Regions from separate parts of the Agrobacterium sp. rho-8.1 genome, predicted to be linked through region 2. Evidence: riboswitches for the same ligand, from Rfam matches in the RefSeq annotation. Region 2 holds a riboswitch; each other region holds the start of a gene.
The links. Region 2 has a riboswitch for cobalamin ahead of RMR21_RS03540 (CbtB domain-containing protein). Riboswitches for the same ligand answer to the same signal wherever they lie in the genome.
Positions count from the first base shown of each region.

Region 1: another riboswitch for cobalamin. It lies ahead of RMR21_RS14060 (DUF1636 family protein); the one in region 2 lies ahead of RMR21_RS03540 (CbtB domain-containing protein).
Region 3: another riboswitch for cobalamin. It lies ahead of bluB (5,6-dimethylbenzimidazole synthase); the one in region 2 lies ahead of RMR21_RS03540 (CbtB domain-containing protein).

Region 1 covers NZ_CP192788.1:2,884,090-2,887,361, reverse strand. The annotation lists gene RMR21_RS14070 (cobyric acid synthase) at 1-571, opposite strand, end outside; gene cobO (cob(I)yrinic acid a,c-diamide adenosyltransferase) at 575-1,192, opposite strand; cobalamin riboswitch at 1,301-1,509, shown strand; gene RMR21_RS14060 (DUF1636 family protein) at 1,627-2,052, shown strand; gene cobW (cobalamin biosynthesis protein CobW) at 2,046-3,083, shown strand; gene cobN (cobaltochelatase subunit CobN) at 3,087-3,272, shown strand, end outside.
Region 2 covers NZ_CP192788.1:716,048-719,319, reverse strand. The annotation lists gene RMR21_RS03555 (hypothetical protein) at 1-212, shown strand, start outside; gene RMR21_RS03550 (hypothetical protein) at 468-785, opposite strand; gene RMR21_RS03545 (CbtA family protein) at 787-1,500, opposite strand; gene RMR21_RS03540 (CbtB domain-containing protein) at 1,514-1,696, opposite strand; cobalamin riboswitch at 1,848-2,105, opposite strand; gene RMR21_RS03535 (cytochrome c) at 2,135-3,052, opposite strand; gene RMR21_RS03530 (c-type cytochrome) at 3,121-3,272, opposite strand, start outside.
Region 3 covers NZ_CP192788.1:1,500,013-1,503,284, forward strand. The annotation lists gene RMR21_RS07540 (DUF2865 domain-containing protein) at 64-1,218, shown strand; gene bluB (5,6-dimethylbenzimidazole synthase) at 1,226-1,912, opposite strand; cobalamin riboswitch at 1,985-2,166, opposite strand; gene RMR21_RS07550 (hypothetical protein) at 2,259-2,450, shown strand; gene RMR21_RS07555 (phospholipase D family protein) at 2,539-3,272, shown strand, end outside.

The DNA.
Region 1 (3,272 bases), 880 kb from region 2:
TCATCGCTGCGTCGTCCGGTTCCAGAACCGTTTTTGTGCCGACAAGGCTGGCAATGACGCCGCCCCGGTCTATATCGCCGATCAGGATTACCGGAACATTGGCTGCGCGGGCAAAGCCCATATTGGCGATGTCATTGGCGCGAAGATTAACCTCCGATGCGCTGCCCGCACCCTCGACCAGAACGAGGTCGGCTTGTGATTTCAGATGCTCGAAACTCTCCAGCACCTGCGGCATCAGCCCCGCTTTCATATGCTGATAATCCGCCGCTTTGGCATTGCCGATGACCTTGCCCTGCACCACAATCTGCGCGCCGGTTTCGCTCTGTGGCTTCAGCAGCACCGGGTTCATGTGGACGGAAAGCGGAACGCCTGCGGCACGCGCCTGCAAGGCCTGCGCTCGACCGATTTCACCGCCATCGGCGGTCACGGCGGCATTGTTGGACATGTTTTGCGGTTTGAAAGGCATGACGGACAGGCCGCGACGCACGAATGCGCGGGCCAGACCCGCCACCATAAGCGACTTGCCGACATCCGAGCCGGTTCCCTGAAACATCAAGACGCGCGCTGCCATGAATTAGAACTCTATGCCGGATTGCGCTTTGACGCCCGCCTTGAAGTGATGTTTCACCAGCGTCATTTCCGTGACCATATCGGCGGTATCGATGAGCAGCTGTTTGGCGTTGCGACCGGTGACGATGACGTGCAGACCGGGGCGACGGTTCTTCAGGGTCTCCACGACCTCCTCCAGCGGCAAATAATCGTAACGCAGCGCGATATTCAGTTCATCCAGCACCACAAGACCGATGGTCTCATCAGCCATCAGAACCTTGGCTTCCTCCCAGGCCTTAGATGCGGCAGCGACGTCGCGTTTCAGATCCTGAGTGTCCCACGTGAAACCTTCGCCCATGGTCCGCCATGCGACGCGATCTCCGAACAGGGCCAAAGCGCCCTGCTCGCCGGTTGACCATGCGCCCTTGATGAACTGGACGATGCCGACACGTCTGCCGGTGCCGAGCATGCGAAGCGCCAGCCCGAAAGCGGCGGTGGACTTGCCCTTCCCGGCGCCGGTGTTGATCATCAGCAGGCCTTTTTCGATGGTCTTCTCCGAGACTTCAGCGTCCTGCACCACCTTGCGATTGACCATTTTGGTCCGATGACGTTCGGCTTCGCTGTCGCTGATGTCACGGGTCATGGCGGTTCATCCTTCCGGGTATCTTGCTTTTCGAAGCGGCGACTATAGCCAAAACGCATGCGTGAGCAATGATGCCTGGCATTGACACTCAAGCATCGTAGGGCCTAAGGGTTAGGGTCTGACGGTCTTTTTCCGGCAACGGGAAAAGCTAAGAGGGAACACGGTTCAGTTTGCAATGCGAACCAATCCGTGGCTGCCCCCGCAACTGTAAGCGGTGAGCCCGCGCCGGAAAGCCACTGGACATCAAAAGTCCGGGAAGGCGGCGCAAAGGCGTTCAAGCCGCGAGCCAGGAGACCTGCCGTTTCAGGAAAAACGTCTGCCGGGCGGGGTGCTCTGGTCAGTCGGTTGTTTGAACAATGGCTGTGCGTGTCGTCGCATGCTGTTTTTCGATATCCGCACCCCAGGACCATGTTGAAGGCGCGGAAATTATACTCTTGGATATCAGATCGACATCGCCCAGCGTGAATGACAAAGCAGATCGCGACACCGCGCCCGGCGTCGTTGTTTACGTGTGCCGTAGCTGCCGGTCCGAAGCGGATCCGAATGCTGACCCGCGTCCCGGCGCAACACTTGCGCAGGCGGCCATTGATCTGGGGCGGTCAGAGGGTGTCGATATCCGCAGCGTCAATTGCCTTGCCAATTGCAAGCGCGGCCTGAGTGCCGCGATGCGTAGCGCCGATGGCTGGTCCTATATGTTCGGATCGCTCGGTGAAGACGATGCGGCCGATCTGGTGGTTGGCGCGCGGCTTCTATCTCAGGCAAGTGATGGCTTGATGCCATGGCGCGGGCGGCCCGATAGTTTGAAGCGCGGCCTTGTTGCCCGCATTCCCCCTTTGCATTTTACCGAGGAGACATCATGACCACGCTCAACCGCGTTCCCTGCACCATTATCACCGGCTTTCTGGGCGCTGGAAAAACCACCTTGCTGCGTGGCCTTCTGGAAAAGCTCGATGGCAAGCGTCTCGCCATCATCGTCAATGAATTCGGCGATGTCGGTATTGATGGTGAAATCCTCAAGGGTTGCGGCATTGAAAGCTGCCCGGAAGAAAACATCGTGGAGCTGGCCAATGGCTGCATCTGCTGCACGGTAGCGGATGATTTTCAGCCCGCCATCGAGCAGATCCTGAGCCGCGAGCCACGCGTCGAGCATATTCTGATCGAAACGTCAGGCCTCGCGCTGCCTAAACCGCTGGTGCAGGCTTTCCAGTGGCCAGCGATCAAAAGCCGGGTGACGGTTGATGCGGTCGTGGCCGTGGCCGATGGTGCCGCCTTGGCAGACGGCATGGTATCGCATGATCTGGAAGCACTCGCTGCTCAGCGCCAGAATGACGAAGCGCTGGATCACGACGATCCTGTCGAAGAGGTGTTTGAGGACCAGATTGCCTGCGCCGATCTGATCGTCCTGACCAAGGGCGATCTGCTCGATGCCGCAGGGTTGGAGCGGGCGAAGGCGCATATCAACGCGCATCTTCCCAAGGCCGCCAAGATCATCGTGGCCGCCAATGGCGTAATCGATCCGGCCGTGCTGATCGGTCTTGGCCTTGCGGTGGAAGAGCATATCGAAAATCGCCACACCCATCACGACGATGAAGAAGATCATGATCATGACGAGTTCGACAGCTTCGTCGTGGAGCTGGACGCGGTAACGGATGCCGATGCGCTGGCCGCGCGCATTTCCGAAACAGCGGCCTCTGAAAACGTGTTGCGCATCAAGGGTTTCGTGGACGTATCGGCCAAGCCGATGCGGTTGCAGGTGCAGGCGGTCGGCTCACGCGTCAATCATTATTTCGACCGTCCCTGGGCCGCCGGTGAGGTGCGTCGCAGCCGTCTCGTAGTGATCGGTGAAAAGGGTCTCGACCGCGCAAAAATCGAGCGGATGCTGGCTGCCTGATCCATGCACATCCTCGCCACCACATCTTCGTCTCTGGACGATCTGATAGAGCCGGTTGATCTCGACCAAGGCGAGGTTGATGTGGTGGTGATGTCCTTTTCGGCGAGCGATCTGGGCGGCCTGGAGCGTGGGTGGCAGCGGAGCACGGATGGTTCTGTTTCATTCGTGTCCGCAAATCTTTTCGAACTG
Region 2 (3,272 bases):
ATATGCCCTGCGTCTTTGCGCTCGGGTTCGCAGCGCTCTATCTTTACCATCTACGCAGGCTCAATCCGCCCGTGAGGAAAGAGCCGCAGCCTTATACGCTGCTGCCGCCGGACAGGCACTTTGGGCAGACGCTTCCCAGCCTTGAGCGACTGCGCAGACTGGATGACGATATGGCCGAGAGGAAGGTCGAGCGCGATGTGAAGCGGTCGTAGGGTGGAATGATACGGCAGCGTTTGTGGCTCACCCCCCTCTGTCCTGCCGGACATCTCCCCCTCAAGGGGGGGAGATCGACTCGTGGATTGCTCTCGGTCATCTTGAACCCTGAGGATGGAGTGAAGAGAGAGCGTCTTGCTGTTCTCCCCCCTTGAGGGGGAGATGCCTGACAAGGCAGAGGGGGGTGAGCCACAAACGCTGCCGTGTCCTCTGATCCTCTGCCACGTCACATTCCATCGACGCAGAGGAGATTCTTAGCGGAGCCGATCCAGCACGCCACAAGCGCGGGCCGTTCCACCGAGTGGGTCTCCCGTCATGGCACGCCTGACATCGCGGCTGTTGATGTGCAGGCTTCGGTCGAAGGATAATGAAAGGCGCGTCACCTTGGCCAAGGCGGCGGCCAGAAACGCATCGCTGTTTTCCGCAAAGAACGACAGGCAGGCTTCCCTCCCCGGTTCTGCTTTCAGCAGCGCCTTGAAGGCCAGCCGATGCATGGCGCAATACGCGCCATGACCGGGAACGGAAAAACGCAGGGCGTCGAGTTCATCGCTCCATTCCACCGCGTTTTTCATCTTATCGGGCAGTTTCGAAACGCTTGAAAAACAGGCCGCTGAGCGAGCCGAGGATCAGCCAGAACACAAAGCTGGTCACGGAGGCGAGAACCACGAAACGACGCTCCAGCGGCAGGGGTGCCAGTGCATGTTCGCCCGCCGGTGGAAGCGGCGCACCGATAAGATGGGGCGCTACAATCAACGCCACGGCCAGAATGGCCGCCCATGGCTCCGCGCGTTTGAACACGAGCAGCGCCAGTCCGCCCGCCGTCGCGACAACAGTTGCGACCCACCATATCTGGCGTGCGCCCAGGGCAGCGGCGGGGGTTCCCGGCAGTTCCGGCGGCAGGCCGATCATGGGGGCAAGCATCACGGCCGCAAAGCCTGCAAGACCCCAGAACAGACCTTCACGCCAGCCGCCTTCGGAACCACGCAACGATATCAACGCCGTCAGCACCAGCGCGTAACCGATGGCGGTCAGCACATTGGCGGCAATGGTATAGGCGTTGCGCTCGAAACCGTCGGCTGGCGTCCAGGCTTCAGCGTCATGGTGATGATCCGCAGGTGTTGCGGCATTGTGGCTGTGGGCAGGCGCGGCCTCGTCACCGGCATTTTCGAAGGTTTCGGCCTGAAGGATGAGCGGCGTCGTGCCGATGGCCTGCATGGCGCTGACAGCAAGACCTGCAATCAACCCCACCAGAACGGCCGTGAAAACGATATTGCGGAAAAATGGCATGGTTTGGCTCCCCTCAATGGCACGGGAAGGCATTGGCGTGGCGCGTATCATGCGCCGCATTGTGCATGGCCTCGACATGCGAGAAGCCCACGAAACCGACGATGAACAGGCCGAGAGCGGCGGCTGTCAACGACTGTGCGATCTTCGATGTTTTTGACGATACGGCTGATGTAGCCGTGTTCTGCTGGATAGACATGGTGACCCTTTCCTGTGCGGGTGGGCGCATTGCTGATCAAAAGCCGCACGACCGCATTCAACATTCACCACGGGGAAAAGAGACACATGGTTTTAAGGGCCGGACGAACCGACCTGCCAACCGTGCTTACCCGGACACCCCGCCGGTATTGACGACACTTCACGCAATGGCAGGTCTCCTGGCTCACGGGTCGTAACCTTGAAAACACCTTCCCGATCCGTCTGTATCTGCATCATACGTTCCGAAATCGAAGGCGATTTCGCGTCGATGCGCCAGATCAGTGGCTTTTCGTTTTCAGGCTATCCGCTCACAGTTGCGGGGGCAGCCACGAATCGAAGCTGGTGCCTCTATCGTGTTCCCTTTTCACTTTCCGGGCGAACCCGGAAAGACCATTACACAACCGTTATCCGGCGCGTGGACGTTCAAGTCAATGGGCAATTACCGCGACGGGACGGCCTTGAGATAGGCGGCGATGGCATTGCGATCTTCGGCTGTCAGGCGCGCCATGTTTTGCTGCACCTTGACCATGGAGCCACCGGCACTGTCGAAATCCGGCGTGAAACCCGTTTCCAGATAGCTGGCGATATCGGCCTGCGTCCATGCGCCTATGGTCTGTGAACCGGGGGTAATATTGGGAATGCGCCCTTCGCCTTCGGGGTTGGGGCCACCCGCCAGCCATTGATCTTTCACAAACCCGCCCAGCGCATCGCGCGGGGTGTGGCACTCGCCGCAGTGGCCGGGGCCTTCCACCAGATATTGGCCGCGCACAACGTCCGCATCCGCATTGGCAAGCTCGACCCGTGGCTGGCCCTTGTCGAAATAGAGGAACTTCCAGCCGCCGAGGCTGAGACGGATGTTGAAGGGGAACGGCAGATCATGGCCCGGGGCGTCATTGCTGCTGGCAGGCAGGGTCTTGAGATACGCGAAGAGGTCGTTGATATCTGGCGGCGTCATCCGCGCATAGGACGCATAGGGGAAGGATGGATAGAGATGTTCGCCGTTCCTGCCGACGCCGCGCGTCATGGCATCACCGAACTGCGCGACGGTCCAGCTACCTATGCCATGCTGCGGATCGGGGGAGATATTGGGCATATGGAAGGTGCCGAAGGGGCTTGGCAGCGCCTGGCCGCCGGACAGCGTCTTCAGCGCATCGCCCGTGGCATTTGGCGCGGCGTGACAGCTTGCGCAACCGCCCGCCCAAAACAGCGTCTCACCATTGGCAAGATTGGGCTCGCCCAGATTGGCCCAGTGGCTCGGCGACTGGCGCTCCGGCGCGGTGACCCACAGGAAAATGCCAAACCCTGCGGCCCCGGCGACAACAGCACCGCCCGCCAGCTTTGCCCAGATGGACGCCATTGCCGTCTCCATTCATGGAATGATCGCAAGAAAAGGCCCGCCAGACGACCGGCGGACCACTGCATAGTTTACTTCTTGAGGCGGTAGGCCTGGTGACAGCTGCTGCAATCGGCACCCAGCGTCTTCATCGCTGCACCCACGCTGGCCTGATCGGTCGGCAGTTGCGCCAGAACCGTGTCGGCATCCGTGCCGAGCTTTTCGGACTTCGCCTTGAAGTCTG
Region 3 (3,272 bases), 780 kb from region 2:
TTATCCTGAACGCATACTCATCCCGCGCATTCTGCACGGGATGATCAACAGGATATGGCGTGCATGATTGCGCGCCGGAAACGGACAGACCCATTGATTCCGCGCAGAGGCCGACTGATCGGCGCACTTGTAACGGTTCTGTTCGCTGCACCCGTATCGGTGCAGGCTAATGATATATGCAATGACTTGCGCGCCCAGCTGAACCAACCAACGCGCATCATGGGCAACACCGCGGAAGTGCGCCGTTATGCGAGCGCGCTGGCCCAGCAGAACATCATCATCCGCCGGATCAGGAACGATATGCGCGGCTATGGCTGCTCCTCCGGCAGCGTGATTGTCTATGGAAATCCGAACGCGCAGCTATGCGGCGAAATCGGCGATGCGCTGGCGCAGGCTGAAGCTGAACGCGCCATGATTGCAGAAGACCGCGATCGTATGCTGGCCGCGCAGCAGGCAGACAACGCCCAGAATAGCCGCGAAAACATCATGGCCGCTCTCTATGAAAATGGCTGCTTCGATGAGCAGCCCCCGTCCATCGCCTCGACCGACCCTTCGCAAGACCCCGATATGCGTCACTCCGGAGATCCGTTCAGCCAACCCGATGATTCGGATTACGCCCCCTCGCCGGACATGCCCATGCAAGGTGGCCTGAGAACGCTCTGTGTGCGAACCTGTGACGGCGCGTTCTTCCCGATTTCATCAGATGCGACGCCACTGGATTTCCGCGATCAGGCGGCACAGTGTCAGCGCATGTGCCCAGGCACGCAGACGGAATTGTTCTACCACGCGCTGGAAGGCCAGGAGAGCTCGGACATGGTTTCGGCAAAGACCGGCCAGCCCTATGCGTCCATGCCGACGGCTTTCGCCTACCGCAACAACCCCAGTTCAAGCCGCGCACCGTCCTGCAGCTGCAATATGGCGGCCTATCAGGACCAGATGAAAAAGCAGGATGAACAGGCGAAAGCCCCGCAATCCACCGCCTTGCAGAATGGCTCCAGCAGCATCACCACCATCACGTCACCGAAGAGTGACGCCACGACCAAACCAGCGGACAGCAAGCCAGACGTCAAAGTTGAGGCTGTACCCGTGCCTGAGCGGGATTATGACCCGTCAAAGAACAAGGTTCGCATGGTCGGTCCACAATTCCTGCCCGAGGAGCAAAGCCGCATCGACCTGAAAAATCCCGCACTGGAGGGTGCGCAGCCTCAGCAGCAATAGGACCCCTTCACGTCGCGCCCCAGCGATCTCGAAACACCAGTTCGTCCAGCGGCAGACGCTGACGCCAGCCTTTCACCGCCAGTTCCGGCTCGCCATAGAGCGTCTCGACATGACCGACGCACAGCCATGCGACGATTTCGATGTGCGGCGGTATATCGAGGATACCGCGGATATCATCGTCGTGGAAGATACTGACCCATCCCACACCAACGCCCTCAGCGCGCGCCGCCAGCCATAGGTTCTGGACGGCGCAAACGGTAGAATACACATCCATGCGCGGATTATGTGTGCGACCCAGAACGACATCCCCTCCACGCGTCGGATCGCAGGTCACGCAGATCGACAGCGGCGCCTTGCGTATACCTTCCAGCTTCAGGTTGCGGTAAAGCGCCCGCTGCTCCTGCCCGAACATTTCAGAAGCTTCTGCATTGGCACGCGAAAAGGCCTCCCACGCGCGTTGCTTCACCTTCCCATCTGTGACCAGCGTGAAATTCCATGGCTGCATGAACCCGACTGACGGCGCGGCATGTGCAGCTTTCAACAAATTGCCGATCAATTCGTCCGATAGAGGGTTCGGTAGAAACTGGTCACGCACATCGCGTCGCGTTTCGATGGCGCGGTAGACGGCTTGCTTGTCGGCATCGGAAAATTCCTGAGCTGGCGCCAGCGCGTGTTCGAACTCGTCGTGTGGCATCGTCTATCCCCAACAATGCAGCGCGGGCCGTGGCGCGGCCCAGCACATCAAAACCTGCCGCCGTCCATGCGGTTCGGTCTATCGCATCAGGCCGGTCTTCTGACTTGGGTTCAACCGCATGTCACCGCCTTCCCGATCATCTCAGTGGCGTATGGTCACACGCGTCCACCTTACAGCGTTGGGCACGTCACGGATTTTCACCGCATTCCCGATTCTCCTGCCCAAAGGCAAGCACCTGATTGGTGGGTTATGGCTGGCGTAACCCACCAATGCAATCCTCATTTCAAAGCGTGACAGGAACCCAGATACCGCCCGTGCATTCTAGCCTTCATACGATGGAGGAAACATGATGAATGACGACACGCAACTGCGCGAGAAAATCGGCCAGGATCTCGACACGCTCCACCGAAACGAGAGTCCCAAATCCATTTTCGAAATCGCAAATGATTACCTGCTGGGAAATCCGGCCCTGAAACGCCTGACCGTCGAGGACATCATCAAGGAAGAAGCCGACAAGCGCGGCATTGAAATCCATTGATTTCAGCAGATATAATAGGCATGCAATTGATGCGGGTGTCCCTATCGCCGTGTACGTAACCATCGCAATCTGTATCCTAGTTGTCGTGATGATCGTGGCTGGAATGGCACTCGCGTCGCGCCACCGCGACAAAATCATCATCAAGATCGCATCCACGGCATTGCCGGCGGAAGATGACGCAACACCGCTCGACCGTCATTGGAAGGACATCAGACGCGGACGCGACGAGCCCAATGCCCTTTCACTCGTGCAGTCCAATCTTGGTGCCTTCGCGGCCCGCGTCGGATCCGCACGTGCGGCTGGCCGAAGCCTCGATCTCATGTATTATATGTGGAACGCGGATCTTACCGGCCAGTTGATGATGCGCGAGGTCATAACAGCTGCTGATCGCGGCGTGCGTGTGCGCCTGCTTCTGGATGATCTGGGCGTCTCCATCCCGGACCGCGCTTTTCATGCGATCGATAGCCACCCCAACATCGAACTGCGTCTGTTCAACCCCACCAAAGCGCGGGAGAACGTGTTCCGCCGTGGGCTGGAAATGGTCCTGCGGTTTCGCAGCGTCAACCGGAGAATGCACAACAAGGCCTGGATTGCAGATGGCAGGGTTCTGATCGTCGGCGGTCGCAACATCGGGGACGCCTATTTCGATGCAGCGGAACAGGCAAACTTCAGGGATTTCGATGTCATAGCCCATGGCGATTGTCTGGTGCAGGCTGAAGAAATATTCGATGACTACTGGAACAGCGCCGTCGCGGTGCCGGTCAGGTCGCTGCTCGCACGGCGCCCGAATAGACTTTCCAAACTCCGTCGAAGGATGGATGC